DNA from 2 places in the Lactiplantibacillus sp. ME-2 genome. Region 2 is predicted to be linked to the other one. Evidence: riboswitches for the same ligand, from Rfam matches in the RefSeq annotation. Region 2 holds a riboswitch; the other holds the start of a gene.

Region 1 (3,419 bases), on a different contig from region 2:
TAAACATGCTTAGATTTAGTCATCCGACACCAAGTCATCCGTTCAACTAATTAGCTTGCGGCAATTTATATCGCAATGCGCGGTAAACAAGTGCGACCACGTACACTGTGATAAACCGATCTAAATAATCCGTTCCCACTTGTATCAAGAAGACGGCCATCGCTTTGCCCATACCGGTACCTAATAATAATTGGACTAGCATGCTCGAACCAGACGACGTGATGCCATGAAATAAGATGACCGTAATCGCCGTGGATAAAAGTGTTCCGGGAAGTGAAATAACACCAGCTAGCCACCAATTTGACCGCCACGTGCCCGGCTTGATTCGCCGATATAGCAGACCAGCAACTAACCCAGTCAGCAGTTGAACGGGCATGAAGAACAGCGAGTACAGGTCTGTCGTCGCACCCACGATAACTCCGGTGGCACCCCCGGCCAACATTCCACCCAGTGGTCCAAACACAGCAGCAGCCAAAACGGTACCAATTGAATCTAAATAAATCGGTAATTTTAACATCAAGGCAATGTTACTGCCAACAATATTCAGGGCAATGCAGAGCGCCAATAACGTAATTGCCCGCGTTTTTATTCTCTTCATGCACTCACCAATTGGTGCAAGACTTGCGTTAAATCAGGATCAGCCGCACCGACCACAGTCGCTAAGAACAACCGCCAAAAAGCTACGACGTCAACCTTCGTCATGATTTGACTATTGGGTGTGTTGTGCCAGAAATCATGATCATCCACGATTGACTGCCCACGCGCGACACCATCCGTCACAACCGTCGTGTAGCTTTCAAAGCCACTCAGAATCGTTGGGTCAAGCATTCCGGCCACGGCCAACGGATCATTGATCACACAACCAATAACCCGTTCATATTCCCAATGAAAGTCAAAATAAAAGGTTGTAATTTTCTCAATAAACGCCCCCATTGCTGGATTGACGTCTTTAATATACGTTAATAAACTGGGTGTCAACACGATGTTACGCGTGACGTCTAAACCAACCATCTGAATGGGAACAGGCATCAAGTCAAAGACGACCTTGGCCGCATCCGGGTCACACCAGAAGTTGTATTCAGCCACTGGCGAACAATTACCGTGACTCCGATAACTTCCACCCATCAGTGTAAATTGATCGACTTGTTCAAATAAGCGTGAATCACGTTGCAGTACCGTTGCAATGTTCGTCAACGGTCCCAACGCTAAAATCGAAGTATCAGGTGCTTCAATCAGCGTCTCTTCAATAAAACCAGCGGCATCTTGAATCGGTCGTACCGCCGTTACCGCTGGAATCTGACTATTCCCTAAGCCATCATCGCCGTGGGTGTCTTGCGCACTCGTGTAGGCGACTTCCAATGGGCGATTAGCGCCCAAATAGACTGGAATATCCAATCGGTCAGCCAAATCTAAAATTTTCAGTGCATTTTCCGCACCGATATGGGTTGGCACGTTCCCACAAACAATTGTAATCCCAATCACATTAAGTGCCGGTGATTTAAGAGCCAATAATAGTGCTAAACTATCATCGATCCCGGGATCACAGTCAATAATAACGTTACGCGTTGCATTCATTCTCTTACCTCCGATAACTGAAGTTCTTGGTTTTTTATCCTGGGAAGTTTACGAACCAGGCCAGCTCGCCTAATTAGGTCAAACTGTATGTGATGAAATGCTAATCCAATTATAGCGGACGGTAGGGCCCTTGAAAACCACCAATCGTTACTTCAACTCACATCTTGATTGCCCGTATGCTACTTCTCCGACAATGATCACCACGACCTGCTCAACCCGCTGTGGATACTCATTCTCATTAGCCCCACAACATCATTATTTGCAGCATTCACACGCTCCCAGCGACACCTTAAGTAGTTTCCTACCTCCCATTTCGAACCAATTATTTAATTATGTTACTGAACTTTTACCGGAGTTCAGCAAGTGAATGACCGGAAAACATGGTACAATATGACTACTAAAGATAAAGTAGGTGTCGAATCATGCGTAAAGTTCAGTTTTATGGGGCCATTTCAATTGACGGTTGTTTAGCCACTAAGGATAATCGGCTGGACTGGCTGTTCAAAACAGCTGGTGCCAACGATGCCCCCACCGGAGCATTTATGCAGCAAGTTGATACCGCCATCATGGGCCGCCATACTTACGAATACACGATGGAACAAACCACTGATCAACTCATTAATCCATATAATCCGGCGACCCACAATATTGTCATGACTTTCCACCCCCACACCGGCGATGAACGCACCCAGTTCACCAATACCCCCGTCACGAAGATCGTCGAAGACTTGCGCCGTACCGCTGGCAAAAATATTTGGATTGTTGGCGGTGCTGGCGTCTTAATGCCGCTGTTAGCTGCGGATTTAGTTGATGAGCTCTACATCCAGATTGCACCAGTCATTTTGGGTGATGGTATTCCCTTATTTAAAGCAATTGACCAGCAACAGCGCTTTGAATTAGTTGACACCAATCGATATGGTCAGCTCGCCGAAGTCCACTATCAACGTTTAACAACTGAATAATGTCGTGATTAAAAAATCCCAGCCCGTTTGCAATACGCAAACAAGTTGGGATTTTCAATTGCTTTAAGCTTCACGTTGGCGTTTAACCGCCTGACGAAGTAATAGTGGTGCAATCAGCGTCGTTAAAATGATTGCCGTGATGACTGCCGAATAACGATCAGCTGATAGTAATTTGCCTTGATAACCAATCTGTGCAATGATCAGGGCCATCTCCCCACGTGACACCATGCCGGCGCCAATCTCATAGCCGCTTAACCAATTAAAACCCGCTAACCGTGCGCCGACCCCGGCACCAATGAGCTTAGTGGCAATTGCCGCAACGGTAATCACAACGATGAACCAAAAATCGTTCAAGAAACCATTGAATGACATATTCAGCCCAATACTAACGAAAAAGACTGGGATAAATACAGCATTACCAATGGGTTGAATATGCTCATCGATAACTTCATGATAGTCCGTCTGACCAACGGCGATACCGGCAAAAAACGCGCCAATCACGGCACTTAAACCGATTGCGTCCGCTAAGTATGAGAGTCCAAAACAAATCACTAGTGACATCAGCGTGATGGATGTTGGAACCAGTAGGGCATGCCCCACGGCCATTAAATGTGGCACTACCCACTTGACCACAAAGTACAGCGCCACAAAGAACGCCAACTGAATCGCCAGCGAGAGTCCCAAGTTGGTTGAGGCATGACTACCGCCACCACTGACTTCACTGCCAAATAAGCTGATCATCAAACTCAGAATCAAAACAGCCAGGACGTCATCAACGACCGCTGCACCTAAAATCGTCGTCCCTTCTTTACCATCGAGGGCGCCTAACTCTTTGAGAACCGCGACTGAAATCGAAACCGATGTGGCCGCGAAGGTTACGCC
Region 2 (3,419 bases):
CTGGATCCTGATATCTACACGGTCGCCAAGGGCTTAGCGAATGGCTTGCCAGTGGGGGCAATGGTTGGTCGGCGGCAATTAGCTACTGCCTTTGGTCCGGGCAGCCATGGCTCGACGTTCGCCGGTAATGCTGTTGCTATGGCGGCAGCAAAACGTGTCTTGACCCAATTAACACCGGCGCTGTTAACGACGGTTCGAGCCCATGCCGAACTTGTCTGGCAAGCCCTAGCGACTCAAGTCGAACCGATACCGGTAGTGAAACAAATCACGGGGAAGGGCCTAATGATTGGAATCCACTTAGATGAACAAATCCCGGTTAATCAAGTCATTACCCGGCTACAAGTAGAAGGCTTATTGACGTTATCAGCTGGCGATAATACGTTACGTTTGTTACCCCCAATTGTGATGCAATCGGCCGATTTATTAGCTGGGATTGCCTTGATTGCAAAGGTACTGACAACTTTGACAACGGAGGTCACGACGAATGAATAATCAATTTGAAGGTCGGTCATTCTTGAAGGAAATCGACTATACACCAACAGAATTAGCTTACTTAATTGACTTTGCTAGTCACTTGAAGACCCTTAAAGCACACCATATCCCACACCCTTATTTACAAGGAAAAAATATTGCGTTGCTGTTTGAAAAAACGTCGACACGGACACGTTCTGCGTTTACTGTGGCGGCTAATGATCTGGGCGCGAATCCAGAGTTTTTGGGTAAAGACGACATCCAATTCGGGACGAAGGAGTCAGTTGTTGATACGGCGAAAGTACTGGGGTCCATGTATGATGGTATTGAATTTCGGGGCTTTAAACAAAGCACGGTCGAAGACTTAGCGACCTATAGTGGTGTGCCAGTCTGGAACGGATTGACCGATGAGTGGCACCCGACGCAGATTTTAGCGGATTTTTTAACATTAAAGGAACATTTTGGTCATTTAAAAGGGTTGACGTTAGCGTACGTTGGTGATGGTCGCAATAATATGGCTAATAGTTTACTTGTGGCGGGAGCGATGCTCGGCATCAATATCGCTATCGGGGCCCCGGTAGCGTTACAGCCAGCCCCAGCAGTGGTCGCGTTGGCCCAACAGTATGCGCAGGCAGCTGGGAGCACGGTCGTGATTACGGCTGATCCGCAACAAGCCGTTACTCAGGCTGATGCGCTTTATACGGATGTCTGGGTCTCAATGGGCGAGCAGGTCGACTATGGTGAGCGGATCAAGCAACTATTGCCGTTTCAAATTAATACTGCGTTGCTCGCAGCTACTGGCAAGTCATCGACGATTGTCATGCATTGCTTACCAGCACTACACGATCTAAAGACGCAGCTGGGAGCCAAATTAGGCGAACAGTACGGAATGACGGCGTTTGAAATTACGGATGATGTCTTCCAGAGTAAGCAGGCGGTCGTCTTTGAAGAGGCCGGCAACCGGATGCCAGCAATTAAGGCGGTAATGGCGGCTACATTAGGTAACTTATTTATTCCTACCAGCATTTTCAATTAGCAAGCTTGCGGGAACTACTAGAGCGTGCTACGATTATATTCGCTTTGTTTCAATCAATACGTGGTTCGTAACCATCCCACGTTAAAAAAACTAGGAGGAATTAAGCGAATGACACAATCAAAAATTCGACCATGGATTATCAACGCCCTAGTCGCTGCAATGTATGTTGTACTATGCCTAGGCCCCGCAGCTTTTAGCTTGGCATCGGGCGCAATTCAATTCCGCGTTTCTGAAGGGTTGAACCACTTAGCCGTGTTCAATCGCAAGTATATTTGGGGAATTGTTGCTGGCGTTATTTTGTTTGACGCTTTTGGTCCCGGTGCGAGTCTCCTCAACGTTCTCTTTGGTGGCGGCCAATCATTATTAGCCCTGCTGGTATTGACGTGGTTGGCCCCTAAATTGAAGACGGTTTGGCAACGGATGTTACTGAATATCGCGCTATTCACCGTTTCGATGTTTATGATCGCACTGATGATTACCATGATGAGTAGTGGTGTCGCTTTCTGGCCGACGTATCTAACAACTGCTTTATCAGAGTTGATTATCATGAGTATCACTGCGCCAATTATGTACAGCTTGGATCGGGTCTTGCACTTTAGTGACCGGATTCAGTAGGGTGTGACTGAATTTAATATTAAGAACGACCGGCGTAGTATGTGAAGATGGTTTTTCGCATATTACGCCGGTCTCTTATTTATTCATTTAATGAAATGTGGTTAATTTGATTTTTGGTTGATTATTTTGAAATGGTCAACGCGTTTTGGATTGTTAACTGCTCGGCAGCAATGATCGTCCTAATTCGAACTGTTTTCAGCAGTCTTAAGCTGGTCGCTTTTGAACTGAAAATTCATCTCATAAAAAAAGCCCCAAGGTAACCTCGGGGCAACTGTGATTATTCAGCTTGTAAATCTTCCACTTCGATGACTTTAAATTGTTTGCGATTCAAGTTGTCGATAATTCGTTTGAGCTTTTCACTGTCGACATTTTCTGGCAAGGTAAAGAGCGTCCGATAACCGAGTGTCCCGTTTTGGACGTCTAAGGTCAGGCAGCCGGCGATTGAAGTATATTTCGTGATAATCTTAGCCATGGCTGCAAGATCACCACGTTCACCAACGGAGACAACTGTTAAAACATAGCTACCAACATTAACGTTCCAAGATTGTGAGAGCATGTCGAGCAGACGCGTATGAGTGAGAATGCCATAGAAATAGCCGTGTTCATCGAGCACCGCAATGTATGGCAAATCTTTGATGGAGAAGAAGATGTTGTAGAAGGCGGAGTCGACTTGAATCGTTTTCGTGGCATTTTTAAGCAGGGTCGTCACGGGAAGCGACATGTCGCCGCCCCGTGACTTGTGCCGATAGATGTGCATCTTATAGATGTTGCCGCGAAAGATATGACCGGTTTCATCTAAGATTGGAATACAGCGGAAGCCGGAATCCTCCAAGACTTTTAAGGCGTCCTCTAAGGTCGCGTCCGCCGTAATGGTGACGAGGCGTTCTTTAGGCTTTACGAGTGTTTTTAATAGCATAGCAGTTGGTCCCCCAGATTTATTAGTTTGTTTTAATAAATAATACCATAAAACGACCGCTTACACGTATCATTATGACATCAAACGACGGCTAAAAGGGATGAAAAAGCCGGCCTGATAACATTCAGACCGGCTTGGTTAAATTAGATTTAAATTAGAAAACAATGACTGGTGTTCCGACTGGCACGGCAGCAAAAACTTTTTTCATGACAGAAGGTGGGGTGTTCACACAACCATGCGAGCCGTGCTTCTTGTACCAAGTACCACCATATTGAGTTTGCCATGAAGAATCGTGAATTCCTTCGCCAGTGTCATCGAACGGCATCCAATAAGAAACTGGTTGGGAATAACTTGAGCCATCGTCATTATCACCTTTAAGGG

What was found. Region 2 has a riboswitch for preQ1 ahead of MMY95_RS12575 (QueT transporter family protein). Riboswitches for the same ligand answer to the same signal wherever they lie in the genome.
Region 1: another riboswitch for preQ1. It lies ahead of MMY95_RS03140 (nucleoside hydrolase); the one in region 2 lies ahead of MMY95_RS12575 (QueT transporter family protein).

The regions. Positions count from the first base shown of each region.
Region 1 is NZ_JAKZEQ010000005.1:102,796-106,214, reverse strand. Features, by position in the region: gene MMY95_RS03145 (ECF transporter S component) at 47-598, opposite strand; gene MMY95_RS03140 (nucleoside hydrolase) at 595-1,575, opposite strand; PreQ1 riboswitch class I at 1,596-1,640, opposite strand; gene MMY95_RS03135 (dihydrofolate reductase family protein) at 1,998-2,537, shown strand; gene MMY95_RS03130 (cation:proton antiporter) at 2,601-3,419, opposite strand, start outside.
Region 2 is NZ_JAKZEQ010000038.1:18,666-22,084, reverse strand. Features, by position in the region: gene MMY95_RS12585 (acetylornithine transaminase) at 1-492, shown strand, start outside; gene argF (ornithine carbamoyltransferase) at 485-1,507, shown strand; PreQ1 riboswitch class I at 1,562-1,607, shown strand; gene MMY95_RS12575 (QueT transporter family protein) at 1,616-2,122, shown strand; gene cbpA (cyclic di-AMP binding protein CbpA) at 2,400-3,038, opposite strand; gene MMY95_RS12565 (L,D-transpeptidase/peptidoglycan binding protein) at 3,193-3,419, opposite strand, start outside.